One region of the Sphingobium sp. VMM genome, then DNA from elsewhere that is predicted to be linked to it. Evidence: predicted binding sites of a transcription regulator. Region 1 holds the regulator's gene; each other region holds the start of a gene.
What was found. Region 1 encodes LexA, which represses DNA repair genes until DNA is damaged. Its sites were predicted from a motif close to GTTCCNCNCTTGTTCT; they were not measured.
Positions count from the first base shown of each region.

Region 1 (9,792 bases):
TGCCTGACTGCGATCGAAACGGCGTTGCGGCTGAGCCTGGCGGGTGATCCCGCAATTGCCGCGGCGCTGGGGCGTTGGCCCGATGGGCTGTGCTGGCCGACCATCTGTGCGCAGCCGACCCTGCTGGGACCGGCCTTGCTGGCCCATATGCAGATGCGCGCGGGGGTGAGCCTGTTGCTGCGGCAGATCGGGCGCCCCGATGGCGAGCCGCCGGAACAGCCCGAGGCCGAGTCGATCCTGTCGTCGGACGATCCCGAAATTGGCGACGCGATCGTCGCGCTGGCGCTGGCCGAGGGGCAGTGGCAGGCGATGGGGGGCGAGGATCAGCCGATGCGGCCCGATCTGCCGGCCGAACATTTTGCCGAACTGGTATGGACTGCGGCCGCCTGTCTGGCGGCGGTGGTGCAGCGGACCGCGCTGGAGCCCGACAATCAATTGCTCGGCGCGTTCGAGCGGGCGGGCTGGGCGCTGCTTGCCAGCCATGACGAAAGCAATGGCCCGATCGCGGCGGCCGACCAACTGGTGCGCCGGTTGGGGGCGCAGGCCGATGCGCCCGACCTTCTGGGCGCGGCGCTGGGGCAGCGGCGTTTCCTGCTGTTCGCGGCGTTGGCCGGGCGACGGTTGCGCCTCGGCACCGCGCAGGTGACGGACATATTGATCATGGGGCCGGTGATGCAGGTCGCGACCCTGTGCCGGGCGCTGGGCGGAACCGGGGCGGATTATCGCCATCTGCTGTTGGCGCTGCGGCCGGTGCGGCCGGGCCTGTCCGACGCGGTCATCGTGGCCGAGGCCGACCAATATCAATTGCTAAGCGACGTGAAGGCGGAAGCCGTGGTGGGCGCCCTGCGCGCGCCCGCCGCCTTCCGCGCGAAGCTCGATCATTTGCGGCGCGTCACCGGATGAACATGACGCTCCACCCCTCCATCGTCCGGGCAACGGCATCGGCGGACGGCACGCTTCTGAGTGCCGATGCGCCGCTGCTCGCCTTGCAGCGGGAGGCGGGGAGCGATCTGCTGGGGCCGCTCGCCATTCCGCAACTGGCCGCCGTGGTGCGGCTGGCGGCGCGATTGGGTGTCACCGTATCGCGGCCGGTGGTCGCGGCCGCCGAGCGAGGCGATATCGACATGTGGGTGCGGGCGCGCAGCGACGAAGGGCCGGACGGGCGCATCGTGTCGCTGGCGGTGGTCGACTGGAGCGAGCGGCCGCCGCTCGCCAATACCGGCGATCATAGCCGGCGCGAGGCCGATCTGGCGGCGCTGGCCGATGGCTGGACCTGGCAGATCGACACCCAGTTGCAGTTCCAGATGGCAATTGCCGGGACCGACCGGCAGGGCGCATTGCCGACGCAGCCGCCCCTGCCGGGCAGTCGTTTCTCCAGCTATTTCGAGCTGCAGAGCGATGGTGAGGGCGACATGGCGATCCTGCGCGGCTTCACCCAGCGCCGTGCCTTCCGCGATCAGGTCGCGACATTGGTGCATGATCCCGAACAGCATGTGCGGCTGGCGGGCTTTCCGCTGTTCGATCTGGCCGGCCATCTGGTCGGCTATCGCGGCAAGGCCTGCCCGATCGAACGACCGCCGGCGCTGGCGCGGGCGGATACGACGCAATTGTCGCTCTATCCCGGTGAGTTCGGCAAGCGGCTTGATCGATCGCTGCGCCAGCCGCTGGGGCGGATCATCGCCAATGCGGACACGATCGGCGCGCAACTGGAAGGGCCGCTGCGGCCCGATTATGCCGATTATGCCAATGATATCGCGACCGCCGGCCGTCACCTGATGGCGCTGGTCGACGATCTGGCCGATCTGCAGGCGATCGACCGGCCCGATTTCGGCGTGATCATCGAGGATGTCGACCTGGCGGATCTGGGCCGGCGGGCCGGCGGCCTGCTGACGGTCAAGGCGCTGGATCGGCACATCAAGATCCATTGCCCGGATGTCGACCAGATATTGATGGCGAGGGGCGAGTTCCGCCGCGTGCTGCAGATACTGGTCAATCTGGTCGGCAATGCGGTGCGCTATTCGCCCGAGGGATCGCAGGTGCGCATCGTCGTCGAGCGCGAGCATCGGCAGGCACGGGTGCTGGTGATCGACCAGGGTGCGGGCGTGGCGCTGGAGGATCGGGAGAAGATTTTCGACAAGTTCGAGCGGCTGGGACGTGACGATCCGGGCGGTAGCGGGCTTGGCCTCTATATCTCGCGCAAGCTGGCGCGGGCGATGGGCGGCGACATCAGTGTTGGCGGCACGCCGGGCGAGGGCGCGCGCTTCATCCTGACGCTGCCGGTGCTCGACTGACGGGCGCGCGATCGCGCTTATATGAGATAAAGAGCGCTTGTTTGTCCGGCCGATGCTGCCCCGATAGGGTGGTGGCATGGACAGATCGCATTGCCTGGCCACCTATGGCACGCTGGCGCCCGGACGGGCCAATCATCATCAACTGGCGGAACTGCAGGGCAGTTGGCAGGCGGGGCATGTGACCGGCCATCTGGTCGCGCATGGCTGGGCCGCGTCGATGGGCTTTCCCGCCTTCATTCCCGACGAGGGCGGCGCGGCGGTGCCGGTCCAGCTATTCCGCTCGCCCGACCTGCCGGCGCATTGGGCGCGGCTCGATGCGTTCGAGGGGGCGGATTATCGCCGTGTCGCGATTGATGTGGTTACCGATCAGGGGCGCGTGCCGGCCTGGATCTATGTCTATGCCGGGGTTGGCGGCTGAGCCCTAAACGAAAAACGGCGCCCGATGGGGCGCCGTTCCTCTTGTCTCTGTGACCGCGTCTTAGCGCTTGTCGACGGCGACATAGTCGCGCTGCGTCGGGCCGGTGTAGAGCTGACGCGGACGGCCGATCTTCTGCGCTGGGTCCGAAATCATTTCGTTCCACTGCGCGACCCAGCCGACGGTGCGGGCGAGGGCGAAGAGCACGGTGAACATTTCGGTCGGGAAGCCGATCGCCGAGAGGATCACGCCCGAATAGAAGTCGACATTCGGGTAGAGCTTCTTCTCGATGAAGTAGGGATCGTTGAGCGCGATCTGCTCCAGTTCCTTGGCGACGTCGAAGATCGGGTCGTTGACGCCCAGCTTCTCCAGCACGTCCTTCGCGGTCTTCTGCATCACGGTCGCGCGCGGATCGTAATTCTTGTAGACGCGATGGCCAAAGCCCATCAGGCGGAACGGATCGTCCTTGTTCTTGGCGCGGGCGATATATTCCGGAATGCGATCGACGGTGCCGATTTCGCGCAGCATGTTGAGTGCGGCTTCGTTCGCGCCGCCATGTGCCGGGCCCCAGAGGCAGGCGATGCCGGCCGCGATGCAGGCGAACGGGTTGGCGCCCGACGAACCGGCGAGACGGACGGTCGAGGTCGACGCGTTCTGCTCATGGTCGGCATGCAGGGTGAAGATCTTGTCCATCGCGTCGACGACGATCGGATCGATCTTATACTCTTCCGCCGGGACCGAGAAGGTCATGTTCAGGAAGTTGGCGGTGTAGCTCAGGTCGTTGCGCGGATAGACGAAGGGCTGGCCCACCGAATATTTGTACGCCATCGCAGCGATCGTCGGCATCTTGGCGATCAGGCGGTGGCTCGCAATGCGGCGCTGTTCCGGATCGTTGATGTCGGTCGAGTCATGATAGAAGGCCGACAGGGCGCCGACGACGCCGACCATGATCGCCATCGGGTGGGCGTCACGACGGAAGCCGCGGAAGAAGGCGGTCAGCTGTTCATGCACCATGGTGTGGCGCGTGATGGTGTTGGTGAACTCTGCCAGTTCCTTGGCCGACGGCAGTTCGCCGTTCAGCAGCAGATAGCAGACTTCCATGAAGCTGGACTGTTCGGCGAGCTGGCCGATCGGATAGCCACGATGCAGCAGCACGCCGGCGTCGCCATCGATATAGGTCAGGCCCGATTCGCAGCTGGCGGTCGAGGTGAAGCCCGGATCGTAGGTGAACATGCCGGTGTTGGCGTAGAGCTTGCGAACGTCGATGACCTGGGGACCGACGGTACCATCCATGATGGCATAGTCCTTGGCCTCTCCGCCAACGGTCAAACTGGCATTATTATCCGACATGTTTTTCTCCTTAACTGCCGTCAACCGGCCACCACGTGCCCCGCAGCGGTCAGTCGCTTCAAGCTTTCCTCTTTCCCCAGAAGGAAGAGGACATCAAAAATACCCGGCGAGACCGTGCGCCCGGTGAGCGCCGCACGAAGCGGCTGTGCCACCTTGCCCAGGCCAAGCCCCGCATCCTCTGCCACGCGGCGTATCACTTCATCGATCGCTTCAACCGTCCAGGACTGGACGGGCTGGAGAGCGTCGGCTGTCTTTTTCAGCAGCTCACGCGCGGGTTCATCTAGCAGAGCAGACGCCTTCTCGTCAAAATCGAGCGGGCAAGATTTGAACAGAAACTCCGCGCCTTCTGCAATTTCGTTAAGTGTCTTGGCCCGCGGCTTGAGCGAAACCATCGCCTGGGTCAAAATATCGCGCTGGGCGTCATTCAGTTGCGTATCAAGACGCGACTCAACGCGCGGGGCGACCAGAGCGGCCAGGCGCGCCTCGTCGGCCTCGCGCAGATAATGGCCGTTCAGATTTTCCAGCTTCTTGATGTCGAAGCGCGAGGGCGAACGGCCGACGCCGTCGATATCGAACAGTTCGATGGCGCGCTCGATCGAGATGATCTCCTCGTCGCCATGGCCCCAGCCCAGGCGCAGCAGATAGTTGAGCACCGCTTCGGGCAGCATCCCCATCTCGTCGCGATAGGCGTCGACGCCGAGCGCACCGTGGCGCTTCGACAGCTTTGCGCCGTCCGACCCGTGGATCAGCGGGATATGGCCATAGACCGGCTCTTCCCAGCCCATCGCCTTGATGATGGCGAGTTGGCGGAAAGCGTTGTTGAGATGGTCGTCGCCGCGAATGACATGGGTGACGCCCATGTCATGGTCGTCGACCACGACGGCCAGCATATAAGTGGGGGTGCCATCCGACCGGAGCAGGATCATGTCGTCCAGCTCGGCATTCTGCACCACGACGCGGCCCTGCACCGCATCCTCGATCACGGTTTCGCCGGTCCGAGGGGCCTTGATGCGGATGACGAAGGGCGCGCCTTCGGGCGCTTCCTCCGGCGAACGGTCGCGCCAGCGGCCGTCATAGCGCATCGGCTGCTTGGCGGCGCGCTGCTGTTCACGCAGCTCGGCCAGCTCTTCCTGCGTCGCATAGCAGCGATAGGCATGACCATTGGCGAGCAGCTGATTGGCGACCTCGGCATGGCGCGGGGTGCGCTCGAACTGGAACACGGCGGGCTCATCGCCGCCCAGGTTCAGCCATTCCAGGCCGTCGAAAATGGCTGCCACGGCTTCCTCGGTGGAGCGGGCGCGATCCGTATCCTCGATGCGGAGCAGGAACTTGCCGCCATGATGGCGCGCGAACAGCCAGTTGAACAGCGCGGTGCGGGCGCCGCCAATATGCAGGAAGCCCGTTGGCGACGGGGCGAAACGGGTCACCACCTGCTTGTTCAATCCCGTTGCACTTGCCGTCATATTCGCTGACATTCTTCCTGCCTGATCCATGGATGCGACGCCCCCTAGCATGGCTTTTGAGCCACGACAAACGTCCGTTGGGCGCAGGACGGTGCGTATTGCGCACAATGGATTTGCGCGGATCGAACAATGGCTGGAGGTGGAGCGCGAACAGCTCGCCTTGTGGGTGCCGGTGGCGCTGGGCGCGGGCATTGCCGGCTGGTTCGTACTGCCGGGACCGGCACACTGGCTGGCCAGTTGCTGCGCGGCGCTGGGGCTGGCCTGTCTGGCGCTGTTGCTGCCGGTGGGCGCGCGATTGCGGCATATGCTGGTGGCGGGCGGCTTGCTGGCTTGTGTTGGTTGCCTGCTGGTCTGGGGCAAGGCGACATGGCTGGGTCAGCCGCCGCTGGCCCGTCCCATATTCGTACAGGTGACGGGGACGGTGACGGCGGTGGCCAAGCTGCCGGCGCAACAGATGGTGCGCGTGGGGCTGCGGCCGATCGAGGCGCCAGCGCTGCCCGCGGCGATCCGAGTGAATATCGCGGAGGCGGATGTGCCCGAAGGACTGGGTAAGGGGGCGGTGCTGCGCTTTCGCGTGCGCCTGATGCCGCCCGCGCCGCCGAGCGTGCCGGGGGCGTTCGATTTCGCGCGGCGTGCTTATTTCCAGGGGATCGGGGCGACCGGGCGGGCGCTGACGCCGGTCGAAATGGTGGAGCAGGCGCGCGAGGGGCCGACGCTGCGGGCGCGACTGTTCGATCATATCGGCGGGCAGGTGGCGGGCGCACCGGCGGGGATTGCGGTGGCGCTGGCGACCGGCGATCAGGGCGCGATTGCCGAAGCGGATGCCGAGGCGATGCGGCGCAGTGGCCTTGCCCATCTTCTGTCGATCAGCGGGCTGCATGTGACGGCGCTGATTGGGGCGGTGATATTCCTGCTGTTGCGCCTGCTGGCGCTGATCCCGCGCGCGGCGCTGGACTGGCCGCTGATGCTGATCGCGGCGGCCGGGGGCGCGCTGGCGGGGATCGGCTATACGCTGCTGACGGGCGCGGAGGTGCCGACGGTGCGATCCTGCATCGCGGCGCTGCTGGTGCTGGGCGGGCTGGCGCTGGGGCGCGAGGCGATCACCTTGCGGCTGGTGGCGACCGGGGCGCTGGTGGTGCTGGTCTTCTGGCCGGAGGCGCTGATCGGGCCGAGCTTCCAGATGAGCTTTGCTGCCGTGGTCGCGCTGGTGGCGCTGGGCGAGCATCGGCGGTTCAAGATGTTCGCGATGGCGCGGGACGAGCCTTGGCTGCGCAAGGCCGGACGGACGGTGGCGGCGATGCTGTTGACGGGGCTTGGCATCGAACTGGTGCTGGCACCGATCGCCCTTTTCCATTTTCACAAGGCAGGTTTGCTGGGCGCGGTGGCCAATCTGGTCGCGATCCCGCTCACCACCTTCGTCATCATGCCGCTGGAGGCGCTGGCGCTGCTCTTCGACCTCGTCGGGCTGGGCGCGCCCTTCTGGTGGCTCACGGCCAAGGCGATCGCGCTGTTGCTGGCGGTGGCGCATGGCGTGGCGGCGAGCCCGATGGCGGTGATGCTGGCACCGGCGGTGCCGGGCTGGATTTTCGGGATCATTGTCGTCGGTGGTCTGTGGTGTCTGCTCTGGCGCAGTCGCTGGCGCTGGCTGGGGGTGGGGCCGGTGGCGGTTGGCCTGATCGGCATCGCGCTGCTGGCGCCGCCCGATATCGTGGTAACCGGCGACGGGCGGCATGTCGCGGTGCGGACGCAGGCAGGAACGATGGCGCTGCTGCGCGAGGGGGCGGGCGATTATGTCCGCGACGTGCTGAGCGAGAGCGCGGGCTATGACGGGACGCTGGAGGCGATCGCGACGATGAAGCAGGCGCGCTGTTCGACTGATCTGTGTGCCGTGACGTTGCCGCGGGGCGGGCGCAACTGGCGCTTGCTGGTGACGCGCAATGCGATGCTGGTCGATCGGCCGACATTGGAGCGGGATTGCGCGGCGGCCGATATCGTCATCAGCGATCGGGGGCTGCCCTGGTGGTGCCGGCCGCGCTGGATGAAGATCGACCGCTGGCTGCTGTCCCGCACCGGCGGCCTGTCGATTGGCCTTGAAAGCGGCAAAGTTCACACCGTCCATCGGCCCGGCGACGCGCATCCCTGGATCGTGCGCCGCCGGCCCCGAACGGCCGGTCAGTTGTAGCGGCGCAGCAGGCCGGCGAGCTTGCCCTGGATGCGGACCTGGCGCGGATCGTAGATCTGCGGCTCATAGGCGGCATTGGCGGGATCGAGCCGGACGCGCGCGCCTTCGCGGCGGAAATATTTGAGCGTGGCTTCGGCATCGTCGATCAGGGCGACGACGATCTGGCCTTCGCGCGCGACATCGGTGCGCTGGATCAGCGCGAAGTCGCCGTCGAGAATGCCGGCCTCCATCATCGAGTCCCCCGACACTTCGAGCGCATAATGATCGCCCGAGCCGAGCAAGGCGGCGGGGACGGAGAGCATGGTGTGGCTTTCCATCGCCTCGATCGGCACGCCGGCGGCAATGCGGCCGTGCAGCGGGATTTCGATCACGTCATTGGCGGCGGTCGGTAGCAGCACAGCGGGCGCCGACACCTTGGGCGTCGGAATGGCCGGCGCGGGCGCGCGGTGCATCGCATCGGGCAGCTTCAACACTTCGAGCGCGCGGGCGCGGTTGGGCAGGCGACGGATGAAGCCGCGTTCTTCCAGCGCGTTGATCAACCGGTGGATGCCGGACTTGGAGCGCAGATCGAGCGCGTCCTTCATCTCCTCGAACGAAGGGGACACGCCGCCTTCTTCCAGCCGGGTCTGAATGAAGCTCAGCAATTCCTGCTGCTTGGGCGTCAACATCGGCGGTCCTCCATGGAACGAATGAAGAACGCATAGGAAACGGAAAGGGGCAAGTCAAGCGCGTTAAGCCATGCGCCGCTTTTGCCGGTCAGGCGGTCAGATAGTCAGGCGGTCAGGGGGATGATGTCGACCATGTCGCCGGCAATGGCGGGGGCTGAACCGGCCGGGCGGCGGATCAGACAGTCGGCCAGCGCCATGGCGGCGGTGGCGGCGCTGTCCTGCGACGTGACCGAGACGATGCCGTCGGCGCCGCGATAGGCGCGCAGATAATCGTCGCGTTCCGCCGTCGCGCCGAGTGGGGCGGCAAGGCGGGCCTGCACGACCGGCGGCAGCGGCGCGCGCGATCCGGCGAGATGGCGGACCAGCGGGCAGAGGAAGAGGGTGCCGGTGACGAAAGCGGAGACCGGATTGCCCGGCAGGCCGAGAAAGATTGCGTTGCTGAGGCGTCCGGCCATCAGCGGTTTGCCCGGCCGCATCGCGATCTTGTAGAAATCGAGCGTGCCGCCGGCCGCCGCAAAGGCGGGGCGGACATAGTCATGGTCGCCGACCGAGGCGCCGCCGGTCGAGACGATGATGTCGGCCTGGGCCGCCTGTTCCAGCGCCTGCGTCATGGCGGAGAGATCGTCGGGCACGATGCCAAGGTCGATCACCTCGCAGGGCAGGGCGGCGAGCAGGGCGGCGAGCATCGGCGCGTTGGACGAGGGGAGATACCCAGGCGGCGTCGGCGCGCCGGGGGCAACAAGTTCATTGCCGGTCGAGAGCAGGGCGACACGCGGGCGGGTGCCGACGGGCAGGCTGCCATGGCCGCCCAGCACGGCGAGCGCGATCTGGCCCGGCGTGAGGCGGCTGCCGGCGCGGACCAGCAGCGTGTCGGCGTGGAAATCCGAGCCGAGCGGGCGGACATGCCTGCCGGGCATCAATATGCCGTCATGCGCGGTCAGTTTGTCGCCATCGCGCGTGGCATTTTCCTGGATCAGGATCGCGTCGGCGCCGGCCGGCAAGGGTGCGCCGGTGAAGATGCGGCAGGCCTGGCCCGGTTGCAGGGCCGGGATATCGGCGTCGCCCGCGCTGCTGGTGGCGACCAGCTGCCACGGCCCGGCGCCTTCGGATGCGCGCACGGCATAGCCGTCCATCGCGGAAAGATCGGCCCAGGGCTGGTCGCGGAGTGCGCTGATGTCGGTGGCGAGCCAGCGGCCGGCACAAGCGGCGACGGACACAAGTTCGGCCGGCAACGGATCGGCGAGGGCAAGTAGCCGCGCCTGCGCGTCCGCGACCGGCATCAGGTTCATCGGTCGCTGCTCTCCGGCGCGGTCCAGTCGCCCGACTTGCCGCCGCGCTTCGCGAGCAGGCGAACATCGCCGATTATCATGCCCTTATCGAGCGCCTTGGCCATGTCGTAAACGGTGAGCAAGGCGGCCGTGGC
Region 1 covers NZ_JBXGSI010000007.1:27,299-37,090, reverse strand. The annotation lists gene ACUCV3_RS10540 (hypothetical protein) at 1-903, shown strand, start outside; gene ACUCV3_RS10535 (sensor histidine kinase) at 900-2,291, shown strand; gene ACUCV3_RS10530 (gamma-glutamylcyclotransferase family protein) at 2,368-2,709, shown strand; gene ACUCV3_RS10525 (citrate synthase) at 2,770-4,056, opposite strand; gene gltX (glutamate--tRNA ligase) at 4,077-5,519, opposite strand; gene ACUCV3_RS10515 (ComEC/Rec2 family competence protein) at 5,569-7,701, shown strand; gene lexA (transcriptional repressor LexA) at 7,692-8,369, opposite strand; gene ACUCV3_RS10505 (molybdopterin molybdotransferase MoeA) at 8,474-9,658, opposite strand; gene moaC (cyclic pyranopterin monophosphate synthase MoaC) at 9,655-9,792, opposite strand, start outside.

Region 2 (9,792 bases), on a different contig from region 1:
CCCAACCCCTCCCTGGAAGGGAGGGGCTATGTCTTGTTTCCACCCTTTTGGGCCATTCCCGCCTTTGCGAATGAGGACAGGGCAACGCCGTTCAGGCCAGCGTGACGAAGCTGTCCATCACCCGCTTGCGGCCGGCGGTTTCGAAGTCGATTTCCAGCTTGTTGCCCTCGATCGCGGCAATCGTGCCATAGCCGAATTTCTGGTGGAAGACACGCTGGCCGACGGACACATCGTCGCGGCCCTTGTTGCCGAGCGATACGGCGGAGGTGCGGGCTTCGACGATTCGCACGGGCTCGCGGCTGAACTGGCCGCTGCTCTGGGCGCGCTGCCAGCCGGGGCCGCGCGATGAACCGCGCGCGACATTGGCGAAGGGATCGTCCCGTTCCGACCAGTTGGCGCGCCAGAGCGAGGCGCCGCCGGACATGCTGCTTTCCTCATCCACATGTTCGGGCGGCAATTCGCCGACGAAGCGGGAAGGGATGGAGCTGGTCCACTGGCCATAGATGCGGCGGTTGGCGGCGTGGAGGATGGTGCAGCGCTTGCGCGCGCGGGTGATCGCCACATAGGCGAGGCGCCGTTCCTCCTCCAGGCTGTTGAGCCCGCCTTCGTCGAGCGCGCGCTGCGAAGGGAAGATGCCTTCTTCCCAGCCGGCAAGGAAGACATTGTCGAATTCCAGACCCTTGGCGGCGTGGATGGTCATGATGGTGAGCTTCTGCTCATCCTGTTGCGCCTCATTGTCCATGACCAGGCTGACATGTTCGAGGAAGGCGCCCAGCGTCTCATATTCCTCCATCGCGCGGGTAAGTTCGCTCAGATTTTCGAGGCGCCCGGCGCTCTCGGTCGAGCGTTCGGCCTGGAGCGTGGCGGTATAGCCGCTTTCGTCCAGGATCTGGCGCGCCAGTTCGGCATGGGGCAGTTGTGCGGCGCGATCGCGCCAGCGGGCGAGATCGCCGATGAAGGCGCCGAGCGAACGGCGCGCCTGGGGTGTCAGTTCGTCGGTGTCGAGGATGCGCGCGGCGGCGAGGGCGAGCGGAATGCCCTCCGCGCGCGCCAGCCGGTGCAGCTTCTCGACCGCCTTGTCGCCCAGGCCGCGCTTCGGCACGTTGACGATGCGTTCGAAGGCCAGGTCGTCTGCCGGCTGGTTGACGAGGCGCAGATAGGCGAGCGCGTCGCGGATTTCGGCGCGCTCATAGAAGCGGAAGCCGCCGACGATGCGATAGGGCAGGCCGATCTGGATGAAACGGTCTTCGAATTCGCGGGTCTGGTGCTGGGCGCGGACGAGGATCGCGACCTCATCCAGCGAGCCGCCGGCGCGAGCGATCGCCTCGATCTCGTCGCCGACGCGGCGGGCTTCCTCCGGCCCATCCCACACGCCGAGCACGCGCACCTTTTCGCCGACGTCGATGTCGGTCCACAATGTCTTGCCGAGGCGATTGCCATTTTCCGCGATTACCCCGGATGCGGCGCCCAGGATATGCGGGGTGGAGCGGTAATTCTGTTCCAGACGGACGATCGCGGCGCCCGGAAAATCCTTTTCGAACCGTAGGATATTGGCGACTTCTGCGCCACGCCATGAATAGATGGACTGGTCATCGTCGCCGACGCAGCAGATATTCTTGCGAGTCTGGGCGAGCAGTCGCAGCCAGAGATATTGGCTGGAGTTGGTGTCCTGATATTCGTCCACCATGATATATTTGAAGCGCTGCTGATATTGTTCCAGCACGTCGCGGTGGCGCTTCAAGATGGTGAGAGAGTGGAGCAGCAAGTCACCGAAATCGCAGGCATTCACCTCGCGCAAACGAGCCTGGTAGGCGGCATAGAGTTTCTGCCCCTTGCCATGGGCATAGCCCTCCGCCTCACCGGCACCGACTTCCTCCGGCGTGAGGCCCTTGTTCTTCCACTGGTCGATGAGGCCGGCGAGCTGGCGGGCGGGCCAGCGCTTCTCGTCAATCCCCTCGGCCTGGATCAGCTGCTTCATCAGGCGCAACTGGTCGTCGGTGTCGAGGATGGTGAAATTGGACTGAAGGCCCACCAGTTCGGCATGGCGGCGCAGCATCTTGGCGGCGATCGCGTGGAAGGTGCCAAGCCAGGGCATGCCCTCGACCGCCGGGCCGATCATCCGGCCGACGCGCTCGCGCATTTCCCGTGCCGCCTTGTTGGTGAAGGTCACGGCCAGGATTTCCGAGGGCCAGGCGCGCTGGGTCGCGACCAGATGGGCGAGGCGGGCGGTGAGCGCTGCGGTCTTGCCCGTGCCCGCGCCGGCCAGCACCAGCACCGGCCCCTCCGTAGTCAGCACAGCTTCGCGCTGCGGTTCGTTGAGGCCCTTCAGATAGGGCGGGTCATTGGGAGAGGGGGCAGGCACGGTCATGGGCGATCAACTAGGGATGGGCGGTTGCGGGGGCAAGGGCGGATGGCCTTGCAGCGGGACGCAATCTATGAGAACAAAAAGGGAATCACGCAAGATGCGAATGGAGCAAGATGATGGTGACGGGGCGGTGCCAGTGCGGGGCGATCCATTATGCGGCGGAGGGCGAGCCGGTTTACAGCGCGCTGTGCCATTGCAGCGATTGCCGGATGAGCGCGGGTGCGCCGATGGTCGGCTGGGCGCTGTTCCCGCATGACAAGGTGACGATAGAGGGTGATCCGGTCACCTACCAATCGTCGGATAATGCGACCCGCCATTTCTGCGGCACCTGCGGCACCGGGCTGTTCTACACCAACCCGACGGTGTTTCCCGGCATGATCGACATTCAGAGCGCGACGCTGGACGACCAGAGCGCCTTTCCGCCGGCGGTGCATGTCCAATATGCCGAGGCGGCGCCGTGGATGGCGGCGGCGCATGATCTGCCCCGGTTCGATCGATACCCGTCGGACTGAGCGTGCGGCCGGCGTCAGCGGCGACACGGTTCGTCGCTGACGCGGAACAGGGAGGTGGGGCGGCCGGTTTCTCCCTTGCTCGGGGCAAGGAGTAGAAGGACCAACCCGATGAAGATCATCATGATCGCCGGCTTTGCCGCTTTGTCGATGGCAGCGCTGCCCGGTCAGGCCGGGGCGCAGGCGATGTCGCCGCCGGCCCAGAACCAGGATCCCAATGCGGCGCAGCCGACCGGCGCGGTGCCGGCCGAGACGGGCATGGTGCCGGCGCCTGCGGACGTGCCGCGCGATCCCGCCGCGCCGGTGGGCACGGCGGCCAACCCGGTGACGGTAGGCGGCAACATGACGCCGCCGCCGACCGAGGCGAAGGCCTATCCGGTCTGCGGCAAGGGCGTGCAGGACGGTTGCGTCAATCCGGGCGAGGCGAAGAAGAGGATGCGCAGGCCGGGCTGAGATCCGGTTTGGGGTCGGTCGATGCCGGGCCGGGCAGGGCGGCGATGAGCGCTGCGAGGCCGGTCCGGTCGCGCGCCGCGTCGGCCAGGCTATAGCCGTCCAGCACCGTCAGGAAAGCACCGACCGCTTGGGCCAATATGCCTGAAAGGCCGCAGGCCGGGCGGATCGCGCAGGACGCGCAATCGGCCATCGCCATGTCCGGCTCGCTATGGCGTACGACCGCGCCGATGCGGATATCGGCAGGATCGGCTGCAAGGGTAAAGCCGCCGCCGCGGCCGCGCTGGGTGCGGATGAAGCCACCCTGGCCCAGGCCATGCACCACCTTCATCAGATGATTGCGCGACAGGCCATAGGCATCGGCAATTTCCGGGATCGTCGCCCGTCCACCCGGCACGGCGGCGAGATGGATCAGCACGCGCAGCGCATAATCGGTGTGGCGGGTCAATTGCATCGCGCCCTCCTATCCTGCGGGCAGAGTGTCATAAACATATATTCAATTTACATCTTAAAAGATGCATATTAAATGAACCTTATCGAATCCCCGATAAGGAGCCTGTCATGCGCGAAACCCTGTCCCCCGAAACCATCGCCATCGTGAAGGCGACCGGCCCGGCGCTGCGCCGCCATGGCGTCGAGATCACCACCCGCATGTATGCGCGGCTGTTTGAGGATGCGTCGATCAAGGACATGTTTGACCAGGCGGCGCAGGCCAGCGGCGAGCAGCCGCGCCGGCTGGCGGCGGCGATCCTGGGCTTTGCCGAGAATGTCGACAAGTTGCAGGCGCTGGACGGCGCGATCGCGCGCATGGTGCAGCGCCATGTCGATACCGGCGTGCAGCCGGACCATTACCCCAAGGTAGCGGCCGCGTTGCTGCCCGCGATCCGCGAAGTGCTGGGCGAAGAGGTGGCGACGGATGAGGTGCTGGCCGCCTGGGCGGAAGCCTATGGCTTTCTGGCCGATATCCTGATCGGCAAGGAACAGGCGGCCTACGCAGAGGCCGCCTGATATCTCGCCTGATCGTTACGCGGCAGGCGCGCTATCTTCTGCGCGGAGCAGGGTGAGGCGCGCCTTGCCGACGTCGCGCACGGCGTCGACGATGAAGCCCTTGACCGCGACGTCTTCGCGCCGGTCGGTTTCGATGCTGATCCAGGTCGCCGGGCTGGTCCAGCCCAGGCGCGCCAGCTTGTCGAGTGCGACCTGGCCCGCGCCGGTGTCATAGGGCGGGTCCATGAAGATGAGGTCGAGCGGCGTCTTCGTCGGGCCGAGCGACAGCACGCTGGTCTGGCGGATGTCCGGGCGCAGGCCGAGCTTGTCGCCATTGGCGCGGATCGCGTCGATCGCCGCCTTGTCCTGCTCGACGAACAGGCAGGAGCCGGCACCGCGCGACAGGGCTTCAAAGCCGAGCGCGCCCGAGCCGGCGAAGAAGTCGCCCACGGCGAGGCCCTCGAACGATCCCAGCCGGCTCGCCAGCATCGAGAAGAGCGTCTCGCGGGTGCGGTCGCCGGTGGGACGGGTGGCGTCGCCCTTGGGCGCGACCAGCGGACGGCCGCGCCATTGGCCCGAGATGATCCTCATTTCTGTGCTTTCTTCAGGCTGCTGCGGAAGGCGACCAGGTCATGCTGGCGCACTTCCTCGACCGCGCCGCCGGCGAGTTCACCCAGTTCGAACGGGCCGTAGCTGGTGCGGATCAGGCGATTGACCTTGAGCTCGAAATGTTCGAGCACGCGGCGCACTTCGCGGTTCTTGCCCTCGGTCAGGGTCATTTCGATCCACTGGTTGCGGCCGGTGCGTCGTTCCAGATTGGCCTCGATCGGACCATATTGGATGCCGTCAATCTCGATGCCGTCGAACAGATCCTCCAGCTGCTGCTGGCTGACCTCGCCAAAGGCGCGGGCGCGATAGGTGCGCGGCACGCCGGTCGAGGGCAATTCCATCTCGCGCTTGAACTCGCCGTCGGTGGTGAGCAGCAACAGCCCCTCGGTATTCATGTCGAGCCGGCCGATCGGCATCAGCCGCGGCAGGTCGTCGGGCAGGATGTCGTAGATGGTCGGGCGACCGGCGGGATCGCGCTCGGTGGTGAGGAAGCCGGTCGGCTTGTGGAACAGGAACAGGCGTGCGGGGGCGGGCGCGGCGACCGGATCGCCGTCGACGGTCACGCCATGGAGCGAGGTCAGCAGCGTCGCGGGGGTGTCGATCGTGACGCCGTCCCTGGCGATACGGCCTTCCTCGATCATGCGCTCGATCTCGCGGCGCGAGGCGATGCCGGCGCGGGCGAGCAGCTTGGCGATGCGCTGGGGTTCGCCCTTGCCGCTGGTTTCCGCGGCGGCACGGGCCGGGTGCGGGTTGGCGACATGGGGCGCAGCCGGCTTCTTGCTGCCGGGACGGCGCGGCGGATAGGATGTGCCGCCCATACGACCTTCAGTGCGGCCTTCGGGGCGCGGGCGAGCCGGGCGGTCACCAAAAGCGGGGCGGGCGGCGCGCTCGCCAAAGGGCGCGCGCGCGGGACGATCTCCAGCGGCCGCGCGCTCGGGGCGCTTGCCTTCGGTCGGGCGACCGCTGCGGGCGGGGCGTTCGGCGCGATCCGGCTGGGCGGCGCGGTCGGGGCGGCCACGGGCCGGGCGGTCGCCACGGCCTTCTTCGCGGTTTCCGGCAAAGCGACCGCCACGGCCTTCGCCCGAAGCGCTGCGATCGGAGCGAGCGCCGCGACCTTCGCTACGTTCACCACGACCGTCGCCGAAGCGATTGCCACGGGCCTCGCCGGGACCATTGCGGTCAGGGCGCGGGCCGCGCGCGGGGCGGTCCGAACGACCTTCGTTGCGACCGTCCGATCGGGCGTCCGACCGGGCCGGGCCACGGCCAGTGCCGCGATCGGCGCCGCCACGCGATCCGGGACCGGAGGGACGCTTGGGACCGCCCGGACCTGACCGGCGCGGCGGACCAGATTTTTTTGGCGGTTCCACTTGATGCATTCCTTTTCGTGACGGGTGGCCATCCCCATATCAGGGCGGCATGTGCAATATGATGAACGGTGCCATAGCGCCGTTCATGTGAACGGCAAAGCCCCGGCCGGGCGCAACCCGGCGCCGGGGCGCGGCGTTGGTCGGTTGCATGGCGGAAACGGGGCAGGACAGCAAATGTTTTTCGGGCGAATCAGAGGGGACGACACCGCCAGGGACGGGGCGAGAGACGGAGCAGGTGCGCCGCGGAACGCCATCCGCAGCGTGCTGGTGGTGGAGGATGAACCGCTCGTCGCCTTCGATCATGAGCATATCCTTTCCCAGGCGGGCTATCGCATCGCCGCCACCGTCGATAGCCACACCCATGCTGCCCGCGTGATCGATATGGGAACGGTCGATCTGGTCGTTACCGACATCAATCTGCGCGGTGGGCGCTGCGGCATAGAGGTCGCGCGTCATGCCCATGCGCGCCAATTGCCGGTGCTGTTCGTCACCGGTGCCTGTCCCGCCGATGCGCGATCGCTGGCGGTCGGCTGTCTCGCCAAGCCCTTCGCCCCGCGCGACCTGTTGGCGGCGATCGCGGTGGTCGATGCGGTGCTGGCCGGTCGCGCGCCACCACGCAAGCCGCGCGGCATGAAGCTGTTCGCCGAGATCGCCTGACGCCGGGCTGATCCGGGGCAGGCAGGCGGCCGTGCCGCTTGCCTCTGCTGCATTTGCTCATATGGTGGCGCCCGTAATGAACGGGCGCGGGGAATATGTGTGACAGATATCGCCGAGGGTAAACGGAACTGGCGGGATGTCATGCGTCCCTATTTCGGGAAAATGCCGTTCGTGGCCTTGTTGATCGGCATATCGAGCGGGTTTCCGCTTATGCTGCTGCTTGGCACGATGGGCTATTGGCTATCCAAAGTGGGTATCCAGAAGTCTACGATCGGTTTCGCTATCGGCCTGACGACACCCTATACGCTCAAATGGCTCTGGGCGCCGTTGGTCGATAAGCTCCCGCTTCCGATCCTCACGCGGCTTTTCGGTCAGCGGCGCGCTTGGCTGTTTTTCATTCAGTTGCTGCTGTTCGGCGCAATCTGGATGCTGGGGAGCAGCGATCCTGCCAATCATCTTGGCTATTTCGCCTTTTGCGCGATCCTCGTCTCCTTCCTAGGCGCGACGCAGGATATCGTGATCGATGCCTATCGCATCGAGATATTGAGCGATGAAGAGATGCCTTATGGCACGGCGACGAACCAGTTCGGCTATCGGCTTGGCGCCTTCTTCTCCGGGGTCGGGACGATCTTCCTCTATTCACCGCAGACAGGACTCGGCCTTGGCTGGCCGCTTGCATATGGCCTGACCGCCTTGCTGGTGCTGCCCGGTGCGCTGGGGGCCCTCTGGGCTGGGCCGGGCACTTATGTTGATCGCCATGGGGAAATGGCCGGGAAGCGGTTCGGCGCATGGCTAAAGGAAACGGTGCTCAATCCCTTCATCGAGTTTCTGGGGCGCAAGGGATCGGTTCTGATCCTGCTGTTCGTGCTGCTCTACAAAATAGGCGATGCGATGGGGCAGGGCATGCTCAACCCGATGATCGTCGATCTTGGGTTCACCGATGCTGAGTTTATCGCCATCAACAAGGTCGTCGGCTTCTGGGGCCTGATCGTCGGCACGGCCTTGGCTGCGCCTTTCATCGCATGGCTCGGCATGGGGCGCGCCCTGTTTATATCGGGGCTGATGATGATGCTCAGCAATTTGACGTTCGTCATCGTTGCGATGCATGGCCATTCGAATTTGTGGCTGACCATAGCGGTGGCGACGGAGCAGGTGACGAGTGGTATCGGTTTGACGGTGTTCGTCACCTATTTGTCCGGCCTTTCCAGCCTTGCCTACACCGCAACCCAATTCGCATTATTGTCATCGTTCGCTGCTGTAGGTCGCACTTGGCTGGCTGCGCCGGCAGGGATCATCGCTGAGAATGTAGGATGGGTCGGATTCTGGCTGACGACGGTCGTCGCGGCATTGCCCGGCATGCTGTTGCTCTGGCTGATCTGGCATAAGGGCTTTGTCGTGGACAGCGTTCGTCAGCCCAGCACGACGGACGACTGAGGTGACGAATAGGTCGAACAATCAGGACTTTTGCATCGCATGATCTTCCTCGTCGCGTCCATCTGTATCCAGATCATCTGTGCGGTCGATGTCGTGCGCAACGGCCGCAACCAGATCTGGATGCTGTTCATCTTCCTTTTCTCGCTGGCGGGCTGCTTTGCCTATCTGATGCTGGAGGTGCTGCCGGCCTATTGGGGCAATCGCCATCTGCGCACCGCGCGCAGCCAGGTGGTCGGCAAGGTTGATCCCGAACGCGGTCTGCGCAAGGCGCGGGCTGATCTGGACCTTGCGGAGACCGCCGCCAACCGGATTGCGCTGGGCGATGCGCTGCTGGACCTGGGCCGCTTTGCCGAGGCGGAGGCGGCCTATCGCAAGGGGCTGGCGCTGGGACCGGGGCAGGATGCGACGACGCAGGTCAAGCTGGCGCAGACCCTGTTCGAACTGGGGCGCAGCCGCGAGGGGCTGGCGGAGTTGGACGATGTGCCCGAGGTCGGCCGGGGCAGCGAATGGGATCGGCGCGCGCTGCTGCGGGCGCGGATGCTGGCCGATATCGGCGAGGATGCGCAGGCGCGTCTGCTGTTCGAGGATGTGATGAGCCGATATGCCGGTGAGGAGGCTCGCTGCCATTATGCCGCCTTCCTGCTGGAGCAGGGTGACCGGCTGCGCGCGCGGCAGATATTGGAGGAGGTCGAGCAGCGGGCCAGGCGGCTCGACCGCACCCAGCGCGCCGCCCAGGCCGACATGTATCGCTGGGCCGGCGAGCGGCTGGCGGAGTTGCGGAAGGCGGCGGCTTAAGAGGCGGCGTAGAGGTCCAGCGGCCGGCCAAGGTCGCTATGCGCCTGCGCCACCGCCTGCAGGCAGGTGAGCGCGCCCAGCGCATCGTCATTGCCCAGCAGCCCCGAGACATTGTCGAAGGCGGTATGCGGATCGCGCAGCGCATCGCCCACCGCCTGCATGATCGCCGCCTCGTCCGCGGTCATCCGCGCGCAGCAACAGGGCGCGACCAATATCTTGCGGCTGGCGGCGCGCGCCAGTTCCAGCATCATCGCGCGCATCAGTACCAGGGGCCGGCGATAGCTTTTGCCGAAGGCGCCCAGCATCGCATTGGCGGCATGGGCATCATTGACCCCCGCCGTCGCCATGCGGCGTATGACGAACAGGAACAGCCGATTGCCATAGCCGCCCGGAATGGGCCGGGGCAGTTCGACGGGGTAGCTTTCTCCATATGCCATGCGGGTGCGCCTTTGTGTGACTCGGGGACACACAAGCTACGCTATTGCGAGGCATTCGCAAGTCTAAATCAGTCGGGCAATTGTCCGTTCAACCGCAAAATCTCTCCGGCCATATAGAGCGAGCCGGCGATCAGGATGATCGGTGCCGCATCCTGGGCCTGGGCGGCATCCTGCGCGATGGC
Region 2 covers NZ_JBXGSI010000030.1:9,249-19,040, forward strand. The annotation lists gene ACUCV3_RS25295 (ATP-dependent helicase) at 92-2,368, opposite strand; gene ACUCV3_RS25300 (GFA family protein) at 2,482-2,877, shown strand; gene ACUCV3_RS25305 (hypothetical protein) at 2,986-3,327, shown strand; gene ACUCV3_RS25310 (Rrf2 family transcriptional regulator) at 3,284-3,778, opposite strand; gene ACUCV3_RS25315 (globin domain-containing protein) at 3,886-4,332, shown strand; gene rsmD (16S rRNA (guanine(966)-N(2))-methyltransferase RsmD) at 4,348-4,902, opposite strand; gene ACUCV3_RS25325 (pseudouridine synthase) at 4,899-6,287, opposite strand; gene ACUCV3_RS25330 (response regulator) at 6,462-6,944, shown strand; gene ACUCV3_RS25335 (AmpG family muropeptide MFS transporter) at 7,044-8,378, shown strand; gene ACUCV3_RS25340 (tetratricopeptide repeat protein) at 8,418-9,173, shown strand; gene ACUCV3_RS25345 (DUF6628 family protein) at 9,170-9,610, opposite strand; gene ACUCV3_RS25350 (bifunctional folylpolyglutamate synthase/dihydrofolate synthase) at 9,679-9,792, opposite strand, start outside.
Region 2: a site for LexA is predicted at 2,439-2,454, ahead of ACUCV3_RS25295 (ATP-dependent helicase). Genes of this name have one in related genera too.

Region 3 (9,792 bases), on a different contig from region 1:
CGCTTCCAGTTCCCCATGCACGTCGCAGATCGCAATGCGCTCTTTGCCATAGCGGGCGAGCGCATGGGCAGCGCCCGCCGTGCCCGCTATAGCGATGCGCGCGTCCAACCCGATCCGACGGCAAAAGCCGATGATCCGCCGCGCCATCGCCTGCTCGCCTCCGAAGAGATGGGCAACGCCGGTCAGGTCCATGAGCAGCCCGTCAGGCGCGTTGACCTGTGCGGTCGGCGTCCAGCGCCGCACGGCGAACAGCGCGAGCCGTTCCAGCTCCCGCACATCTCCCACCGGGTCAGCGTCGCGCGTATCGAGGCCGGGCACCATGGCTTTAGCCTGGGTGAGCGGCATGCCGGAAAAGAGACCAAGGCTTGCAGCTTGCGCGTCGAGTGCGGCGATCACCATGCGCTGCTTGTGAAGGATGCTGGTGACCAGCGGCGATGCGTCTGGCTGCGCATGTCCAAGGGGCTTCAGATTTGGCGCTGCCGCTTGCTTGCCCGATTTGAACGGATTGTCGGCCGCCTCCGAGCGGCGACCGAGTTCACGCGGCGAGGGACGTTGATGCGCAGGCAGGCTATCGATTTGTTCCTCGCGCGTGCCCATCGCGGCGCCCGCCCCGGCAGTCTGCGCCCAGCGCGCGCCAGGACGCCACCCGCCGCCACGTGGGCAGGAGCAGGACGAGCCGTCTTCCTCTTCGAGCGGAAGGACGGGCAGTTGGAGCGCAGATATCCGTTCAGGCGGCCTGCCGGTCCTCGCCTCGTTTCGGCGCAGCCGATCGACGGCGAGGCTCGGCAGGAACAGCGAGGCGACCCGTCGCATCGCAGCCCTCCAGTAGCCAGTTATCAGGATCCCCGCCGCGCTGGCGCACCAGTGACACCTGCCAGCGCGAGCGACCGACGCCAGATACCGGCAAGGGATCGGACGGCGCACAGCCGATGCGCCAGCGCGTCAGCGCAGAGGAAGGTTGGCCCAGCGGATCTTGCGCGGACCGTCGCCAGCGCCGCAGCAGCAGGGCCGTGGTGTTTCCCTCCTCAGCCGCCAGTTGCAGGCGACGCGTGGCGGTCATGCCGATGCGGGTAACCTCGCATACCACGGCTGCCAGTGCGCCATGGCGCAGCGCCTCTTCCATTACGGCAAGAGCGTGGTCGTCCTTGCCGGCTTCGACCTGGATCAGCCGGGTCGCCGGTACACCGGCGCAGGCAAGGCCGGGCGCGAACAGGTCGGGCTGGGACATGATCCAGAGAATATCGCCTTCCGACGCTCTGGCCGCGATGCCCGCAGTGAAGAGGGTGGCGGCGGCGTCATCGCCCAGCGCGCCGGTGTCGCCGGCAATCTCGTGCAGCGCGGCGCGCACCAGCCCGCCTGCTGCCAGGCGGTCATCGACGGCGGCAATACCGAAGGGCAGGCACGGCACATCGGCCCGCGAAACCGGCGCTATAGCCTGGATTTCGGCAATAAGGGCTTGCAGCCTTTCCGGGCGCGGGACAGTCGGCATGATGGATGAGACTCACGTGTTCTCTATATGTTCCTCTGATACTGTCACGGAGTCAATTGATCGAGATTTCAGTGGCGCATGTGCCTGATGCGCGTCACAAAAATCTGGTCCGCCAAAAAGCGGCCCGCCGTCCTCAACTGGACGGGCATTTTGGCCTTCATCATCTGAGCCGCGCCACTGAACGGTAAATCTCCGCTCGATGGCTGCGGCAATTCGCTCGACGATATCGAGGCGCGCGCCGCGGGAACGGGCAAAATTGCGATCGGACAGAGCCCGGCGCAGCCAAAGTGGTGCCATCGAAAGTGCGATGGAAATATCGACGCGAAGCTGATGCGCGCGCCCCAGCCGCTCACGGCCCTCGGGCACGTGAAGGTCATCGGCTAAAGGGCGATCTGGCTCATCTGATTCCATGATCGACGCCTAGAACATATCAAGAACGCAACGTGCAAGAGGCGCTGCGAGTTATCCACAGATAATTGGAGAGATGCCGTGTGACCGCCCGCTATTGCGCCAATACGCATTGACGCTCATAGGCGATGACCATGGACGACCATATGAAAGCGATCATCGAACGGACGGTCGAGCGCGCGCCCCAATGGCTGCGCAATGATCTTGGCGGCAAGGATGCGAATGCCCGCCGCAGCGCTGAAGAGACGCTTGCGGCTATGATCGCCAACGCACTGAACGAAGGGGCCGGCGAAAAACCGACGACCTGATTTCTGAGAGGAACCTGATCAGTCACCACCGTCAGCTTGAATATCCACGCTCGGCCTCTCGGTTGAGTGTGCCACCCTTCCCCCCTTTGGCTGGCAACTCCCTGAACCTTGGCCCCGTGTTTTAGTTTGCTCCGGCGGCGTTTTATTTCGCCTGCGAGACAGAACAGAGCTTCGGATGTAGCACGCCGACGACCAGTATCTACCAATCCGTGGTGCTGACATGGGAAGATCGGCTGACCCGTGCAGGGCGCGTTCGAGCGACACGTGCCGAGTGCCGGTTGGGATGGTTGGCGGCTAGACGGATTTTATCATGAACTTCAATACGGGACTTTCCTCAACATAGCCTGGCGCAAGCCATCCAATCGGGTTCAAAAGCCGAGGATGGACCTCCAATTTCCGCACAGAACTTCTCCTGAAGCATCGAATTGGCGCGGTCCTGACGGACACGGCTCCATCTCCACTACGCTTCGACCAAGCCACCTTCAGTGTCCTGTCCCATTCGGGCAACGATCCCCGCGCGAGGTGCGCCAGGTGGCGCGGCCCTTCCCACATCCTCGATGCTGACGAAATCCGCAGCTGTGTTCGTTTCCACTGAGAATTGACCCGGGTAGGGCGTAAATTTCCATTGAGAATTGACCCATGCTCAACTCGTCCCTGGCTTTGACAAGCGAAGATATATGGAGTGATGGACATGGCTAGTGAGCGTTATCCGGCGCCGACATTTTGGCGATCATGTGCCGATCCGGGAGATAGCGCGCCGCACCCCACTATTACCAAGCGCGTCCCGTGCGCGGTCAAAATCAGCGGGCGTATTTGGGGTCAAGTCGTCCGCGAAATACCTCATATGCGATAACGACGAACCACCTTCGCCTGCCCTCCGACATGAAATCATGGACCGCTTCGACAGTCCGCCCGAACCGTTGGATCATTTGTCCTATGTCGTCGATTACGTTGGCATCCCGCTGCTAATCGCCCCCCCCAGCAGACGATAGCGCTGACATTGGCGTGGAGCGTCCCCTCCCCCTCTATCCCAACATGATCCTTCGCCTTGTGCGGTCCTTCACCATGTCGCTAGACGCATGTTGAAGAGCATGTACCTGCGCCGTCGAGCAGACGATCAGTTGGGAAGATGGCGCGCGCTTCTTCCCCGATTTCCATCGTCCAGAAATACTCCGGAACGCGAACGATTTTCCGCATGGGGATGGAAGCGATCAGCGACACAATCCTGATCTGAGACATACCCCGTTGGGGTTATTCGCTGCGCTGCAAAATGTGCTATCCGATTCGCGCGACCCGACGGTTTGTCTTCACGATCGATCGTTCACTGGCCCCGTCCGAAATGGCGGGGCCATTTTAGTTGATCGTTGGTCGCGTGAGACTGAAGTCTTCAGCGGCGATCAGCATCAGAAAACTTCCATCGACTTGGACCAGGGCGCCCCGCGCGAAGGCCTTCTGGGCCGCATCGGCGATCCATCCGATCATCCCGCCGAAAGCTATCAGCACTTCATCATCCGCAGCTTTGGTTGCCGCTAGCATTTCGCCTTCAGACAAAATGAGCATCCCTGAGAGGCCCTCGAACGTCGCCGGGATCCGCATCTCGCCATCGGCCACTTCACCGGCAGCCCAATCGACCTGGAGTGTATCGCTGTCCATCCGTGGAGAATGACGCGCGCGTAGGGCGCCATCAAGATATATATAGAGAGAAGCTTTTGCGGCGCGAAGCTTCACCAATCTAGGCTCAGGACCTATTAAATCGCTTGCGGTGATAGCGAAGGGTTGATTCAATGACGGCGTGAGGAGACGTCGTGATGAGTGACCTGCTCTGGTTGTCGGAAGCGCAGATGCGCCGGATCGAGCCATATTTTCCGCTATCGCACGGGGTGCCACGGGTGGACGACCGTCGGATCATCAGCGGGATCATCTTCGTGATCAGGAACGGCCTGCGGTGGCGCGATGCGCCTGCCGATTATGGCCCGCCGAAGACGATCTACAACCGCTTCATCCGGTGGAGCCGGCTCGGCGTGTTCAACAAGATCTTCGCGGCCCTCGCGGCGAAGGGCGGCAAGCCCGACCAGTTGATGATAGATGCAACCCACCTGAAAGCACACCGGACGGCGGCAAGCCTGCTCAAAAAGGGGATGTTCCCAGACGTATCGGACGCACCAAGGGCGGCCTGAACTCGAAGCTCCACACCGTCTGCGACGGCAAGGGCCGGCCGCTGGTCATGCTGCTGAGCGAGGGCCAGATGAGCGACTACAAGGGCGCTGCCCTGATGCTCGACGCCTTGCCTCCCGCCAAAGCCTTGCTCGGCGATCGAGGCTATGACGCCGACTGGTTCCGCAAGGCGCTTGCGGAGCGCAACATCACCGCCTGTATTCCCTCAAAGAAGAACCGGAAGGTGCCAATCCCGCACGACGCTGCGCTCTATCGTCAGCGCCACAAGATCGAAAACATGTTCTGCAAGCTCAAGGACTGGCGGCGCATCCACACCCGATACGACCGTTGCGCCCACACCTTCATGTCCGCCATCTGTATCGCCGCCGCCGTCATCTTCTGGCTCAATCAATGAGTCCTGAGCCTAGGTAGCGCCTCGCCACCCCCCGTGTTCCATCGTCGAACTCTTGCGCTCCCCCGTAATCGGCAGCCAGGCGCTCCTTCAGCAAAGTCGAGGATCGAAGCGCCGCCTCGTCACAGCTGAACGCAAAGCGTTCTCCATTGCTCCGCATGACACTCATCGCAACGGCTATTGGCCTGCTCTTGAACGCGATCATAATCGATAATGCAGTCTTACAGTTTGCAATTGCCATGATGTCTGCGACCCTGATCTATGAACTTGCCTACGCTTGGCGATGCGCTTGGAAGCGGGAGGCGGCCGCTCGCTACAGGTTTGAAGAGATTGAAGCGGCCAGCATAAGCTCAGAAACGTCTGGCCCAGGCCGTTGAGCCTTGGATTTCATATTCAAATGCCGAAAATGGGCTTCTTACCGGCCGCCGGCAATCTCGCACCGACGAAACAGCCAACAAGAGTGTCTCCACGAAATTTATCTGAAAGGCGAACAGATCTCGCGGCCGTGAGTTGAAAGGATAGTTATTCACTGGGCCGGAAGTTGGCAAGCGGCTGTCCTGAACCGACAAACGGCGATGACGGATATTTTTCCTACTATCACTACTAGGGAATGATATGACGGAAGAAGAACTTCATGCGCTAAGATTTCAGGCTCTCGTCACGACCAAGCTGGCGCAGACAACGCTGGAGTTCGTCATCAACATGGCAAGATTGCAGGGCTTGTCGCTTGACCTGGAAGGGGCCGCTCAGGCCCACCTGAACTGCGAGGTCGATCAGAGCCTAGACCCGGCAAGTTTTGCGATCGAGCGCGATGCACGAACGGCGGTCGCGGAGATGCTATTGGCTTTCGCACGAAAGGCCGGGAATTAGTCCAAAAGCCTGATAGAATGTTGCTAGCGGCGTGGCGCGCGCCGCTTGCGACCCTTTGTCGTGATTTAGCGCCCAATTTTTCGGTCCTAGGTGCGGTCGGTCCGCGAAAGGGCAAGTCGCGACCCTTCTGAGACACTCAGAGATCAAATGCTGATCCCTAGGTGCAGAAGGTCCGCTATCGCGGCAGGTGTCGATCAACTCACTCCATTCCCCTCTATCAAGATGGACGGGAGCTTTTTGTAGCGGTGCAGACGTTTGTGTCTGCCACAGATTTCAATCAGCAGCGGATCGGGGCCCTCGCAAAGTCAGGAAGTCGCTTGCCAGCAGCACCAGTACTCGATCCGGGGCAATAGGGGACGCGACGCCCACGGTCGGGAGAATCACGGAAATCCATGTTTCATGCATCTGCGGATCGATTGCTCACGCAGGCAAAAATGGACGGCAGCTAGGGTAGGACATCCTCACCAGAACCCTGAGTTCGCATGGTCTTCTCAATGAGAGCAGGAATGAGCGGTAAAAGCTCGCGTGCCAGAAAGCCGACCTCACCGATTGTCTCTGCAAGGATGTTGCCGGCTTTCCCATGGATCCAAGCACCCCAGGCGGCAGCCTGAAATGCAGTCGCACCTCGAGAAGCAAGACCCCCTATGAGTCCAGCCAGCACATCGCCGGAGCCTCCCGTACCAAGCCCGACGCAGCCCCCCTCATAAATGAGACATCGGCCGTCAGGTTGGGCCAGATAACTAATATCTCCCTTGAGGAGTATGACGGCGCTCCATCGCGCTGCCATTTCAACCGCTATCGCTGCTGGCCTCGCCTTGATCTCTTCGATCGGCAGGCCGCTCAGCGCCGCCATCTCTCCATGGTGAGGCGTGAAAATCGCATCCTTGCTTACTCGCCACCGTGATGGGCCGAAATGACGCAATGAAACCAAGGCTGCAGCGTCGAGAATGAGACTGCCAGGGAAATCGAGGCTATCGAAAAGACTGGCGACAAATGCCCGCGCCGCCTTCCCCGTGCTCATGCCTGGTCCCAGGATGATCGTGTCGCACGCCGTGATTCGATCCTTCAATATTTCCGCTGCTGCGGGGGCGATTTCTCCGTCTTCGTCGGCGGGCAGCGCGATCATGGCTGCCTCCGGGACGAGCACGCCCAGCGACATTGCCGAAGATAGCACGGTCGCCATCTGCAGCTTTCCCGCACCTGCGCGTAGCGCGGCTTCGCCGGTAAGGCGAAGCGCACCGGGCACGAACTCGGCCCCTCCAACCACCAGGACGCGGCCGCGACTATTCTTGTCGGCGCCTTGCGCGATCGCCGGCAGCGGATGTCGCTTCAGCCACGCCTCGTCGAGCTGTCGGCAACTCATCCGCGTACACCCGCTATGGCATCGGGCGCGCGGGTCACGGGCGTGTCGTCCTGCTCGACCGGGGCTGTCACATTGTATCGACCAAGCAATAGCCCTCCATCCTTGCCCTTCTCCGCGTTGAATGCATATTCGGTGATGGCGCAGTTGGCGACATCGCCTTCACGGTCGACCTCCAATATCTCGGCCTCGGTCATGCCTTCGATGATGTATCGCAAGCACAGCACCACTACCTGATGGGTGAAGATCATCACATGCCGGTCCGCATGATGAAGCGCGATCGTATCCATGACGGAGCGCAGTCGCAGAATGACATCGCACCAGCTCTCGCCCCCTGGAGGGCGATGATAGAATTTGCCTAGCAGCCTGCGAAATTCTGCTTGCTGCGGCTCGATGCTGCTTACCCCCATAGATGTCAGCCCATCGAGGATGCCGAATTCCTTTTCCCGCAGCCTCTCGTCAAAGCAGATGGGCACATTGCCTGCGCAACCTCCGGCCTGACGAAATAGATCTGCGGTCTCGCAGGCGCGCCGATAGGGAGATGCAAGGAGAACATCCGGACGCTCATGCGGTGCCTCGCCGGCATACCAGCGTCCCAGCGCTCCAGCCTGGTCGCGGCCCAACTCGCTCAGGGGCACGTCAGCATCTCGCTCGGACAAATCTATGCGGTCGACATTGGCCTGCATGGCGGCATCCCGCGCGACATTGCCAGCGCTCTGGCCATGCCGAACGATCGTCAGTTTCCTCGGCCAATGCATCTGCTTCACCGCTTTTCTCCTTTTTGAAAGAAATGGATGGGCTGGCCAAATGATCCCATTTTCGCGTGCGGGAGATGAAGCGCGATCAAGGATATTTCGCTTCTCCGTTGAGTTCACCAATATGAGAGGACCATATTAGCCGGGAATCACGCATGCGTGATGATGTCGAAGCGCTGACACTCATGGCGGAGGAAATTTCGCTGCTCCGCGACCTTTCCACGCAGGATAAAAGCGATCCAAGCTGGATCCTGGTACGAGCCTGCGCAGACCATATGTGTGAGATTTTGGATCATTTTGCGGGCGACCAGGGGCATTTAAGTGGCGAGATGCCTTGGTGGCGCCTATTTCGGAAAAGGCCCTGACACTGCCCTGACCCAGAGCCGCAGATCAGGGAAGCCTGGTTTGCAAGGTCAGGGATATAATGTCCGAGCCTGGGGTTGTTGCAGGACTGCCGCTTGGCGGCCCCTCCAAGTCCGTGAGGCCCAATGGCTCGCTCGCATCAGACCCATTTTGTGAAGATCCATCCCACCCAATCCATTGCCTTGAACAATGAACATGACAAGGCCTCACGGAGCGAACTTGCCCGCAGGATTGCCCGGCTCGGCGAGACAAGATTTGTCGATCATGACATGCCGGGTGACCAACAGCTATCAAGCGGCAAGCCGGACACACTCTTCATTCCGACCGGCACGGTCGATCTCTCAACGGCAAGAAAACTGGGCATCCAGGCTGAGAGCCAGATCTACGGTGGCGTCGTGCCGTTTCCCTTTGTCGGGAGCAAGGTCATCACGCATCCGGCCTTCGGGGACGACCCTGCAATTCCCGCCGGATGGCGCGCTGAACTGGGCTTAGCTCTTGCTCCTCACGTTCTTTCGGGCTGGTCGGCCTTTACTTTCGATGCGGTTCGCGATGCCGCTCTTGATATGCTCGGGCGTACGGCGACCCGTCTGAAGGAGGTCGAGGCCACTGCCGGACTAGGCCAGTTCGTCGCGACGTCGGTCAAGGATTTGGACGAAGCGATGGCCCAGCTCGACGAGGCTGCCATTTCGAAGCATGGCGTGGTGATCGAGGAGAATCTTGATGACGTTGTCACCTACAGCGTCGGCACGACGCGCCTTTTTGGCGAGGCGATTTCCTATTGGGGCACGCAGCGGCTCACCACCAACAACAGTGGCGCGACTGTCTATGGCGGCTCCACTCTTCATGTCGTGAGGGGCGGTCTGGAACGGCTTGTGAGCCTGGGTCTGGCTGACGAACTGCAGCAGGGGGTCGATAAGGCGATCGCCTATGACGCTATCGTCTCACGATTCTATCCGGATTTGCTGGCGTCTCGCCGCAATTACGATGTCGCCGCAGGCGTCAATTCCTACGGCGAACGCCGCATCGGCGTGCTCGAGCAGAGTTGGCGTGCCGGCGGCGCGAGCGGCGCGGAGATCGCAGCGTTCGAAGCCCTGGCGCGTGATCCCGGCCGATCGGCTGTGACGTGCATGACGATGGAGATTTATGGCGAGGTAGACGCTGCTCCGGACGGCAGCATTATCTATTATAGCGGGGTAGATCCCGTGGCAGGACCGATGACAAAATATGCGATGGAGCTGGAATGACAGGTAGTCAGCTATCCTTTGACGTCGAGGGCGAGAGCCTGGAAGCAACCTTATTGTCGCCCGACAAGCTGGTCCCTGGCATTCTTTTCATCCACGGATGGGGCGGTTCGCGCGAACAAGACATGGTGCGAGCCGAAGAGATCGCGCAATTGGGCTGTATCTGCTTCACCTTCGACCTGCGAGGCCATGCCAAACATGCCGAAGAGCGCAATGTCGTGACCCGGTCGCACGGTCTTGCAGATGTGACGGCGGCTTATGATTATCTCGTCAAGCAGGACCAGGTCGATCCGTCGGCGATTGCGGTCGTTGGCACCAGCTATGGTGGCTATCTTGCGGCATTGCTGACTGCGGCTCGCCCGGTCAACTGGTTGGCGCTTCGTGTTCCTGCGCTCTATCCTGACGAACATTGGAATGTGCCCAAAGCGAAGC
Region 3 covers NZ_JBXGSI010000001.1:196,202-205,993, reverse strand. The annotation lists gene ACUCV3_RS01055 (DUF6504 family protein) at 1-813, opposite strand, end outside; gene ACUCV3_RS01050 (ImuA family protein) at 728-1,489, opposite strand; gene ACUCV3_RS01045 (hypothetical protein) at 1,502-1,900, opposite strand; gene ACUCV3_RS01040 (DUF6771 family protein) at 2,032-2,205, shown strand; gene ACUCV3_RS01035 (hypothetical protein) at 3,559-3,936, opposite strand; one part of gene ACUCV3_RS01030 (IS5 family transposase) at 4,014-4,347, shown strand; one part of gene ACUCV3_RS01030 (IS5 family transposase) at 4,347-4,774, shown strand; gene ACUCV3_RS01025 (hypothetical protein) at 5,387-5,641, shown strand; gene ACUCV3_RS01020 (NAD(P)H-hydrate dehydratase) at 6,087-7,004, opposite strand; gene ACUCV3_RS01015 (histidine phosphatase family protein) at 7,001-7,759, opposite strand; gene ACUCV3_RS01010 (hypothetical protein) at 7,912-8,121, shown strand; gene ACUCV3_RS01005 (DUF3182 family protein) at 8,245-9,363, shown strand; gene ACUCV3_RS01000 (alpha/beta hydrolase family protein) at 9,360-9,792, shown strand, end outside.
Region 3: a site for LexA is predicted at 1,917-1,932, ahead of ACUCV3_RS01040 (DUF6771 family protein). Genes of this name have one in related genera too.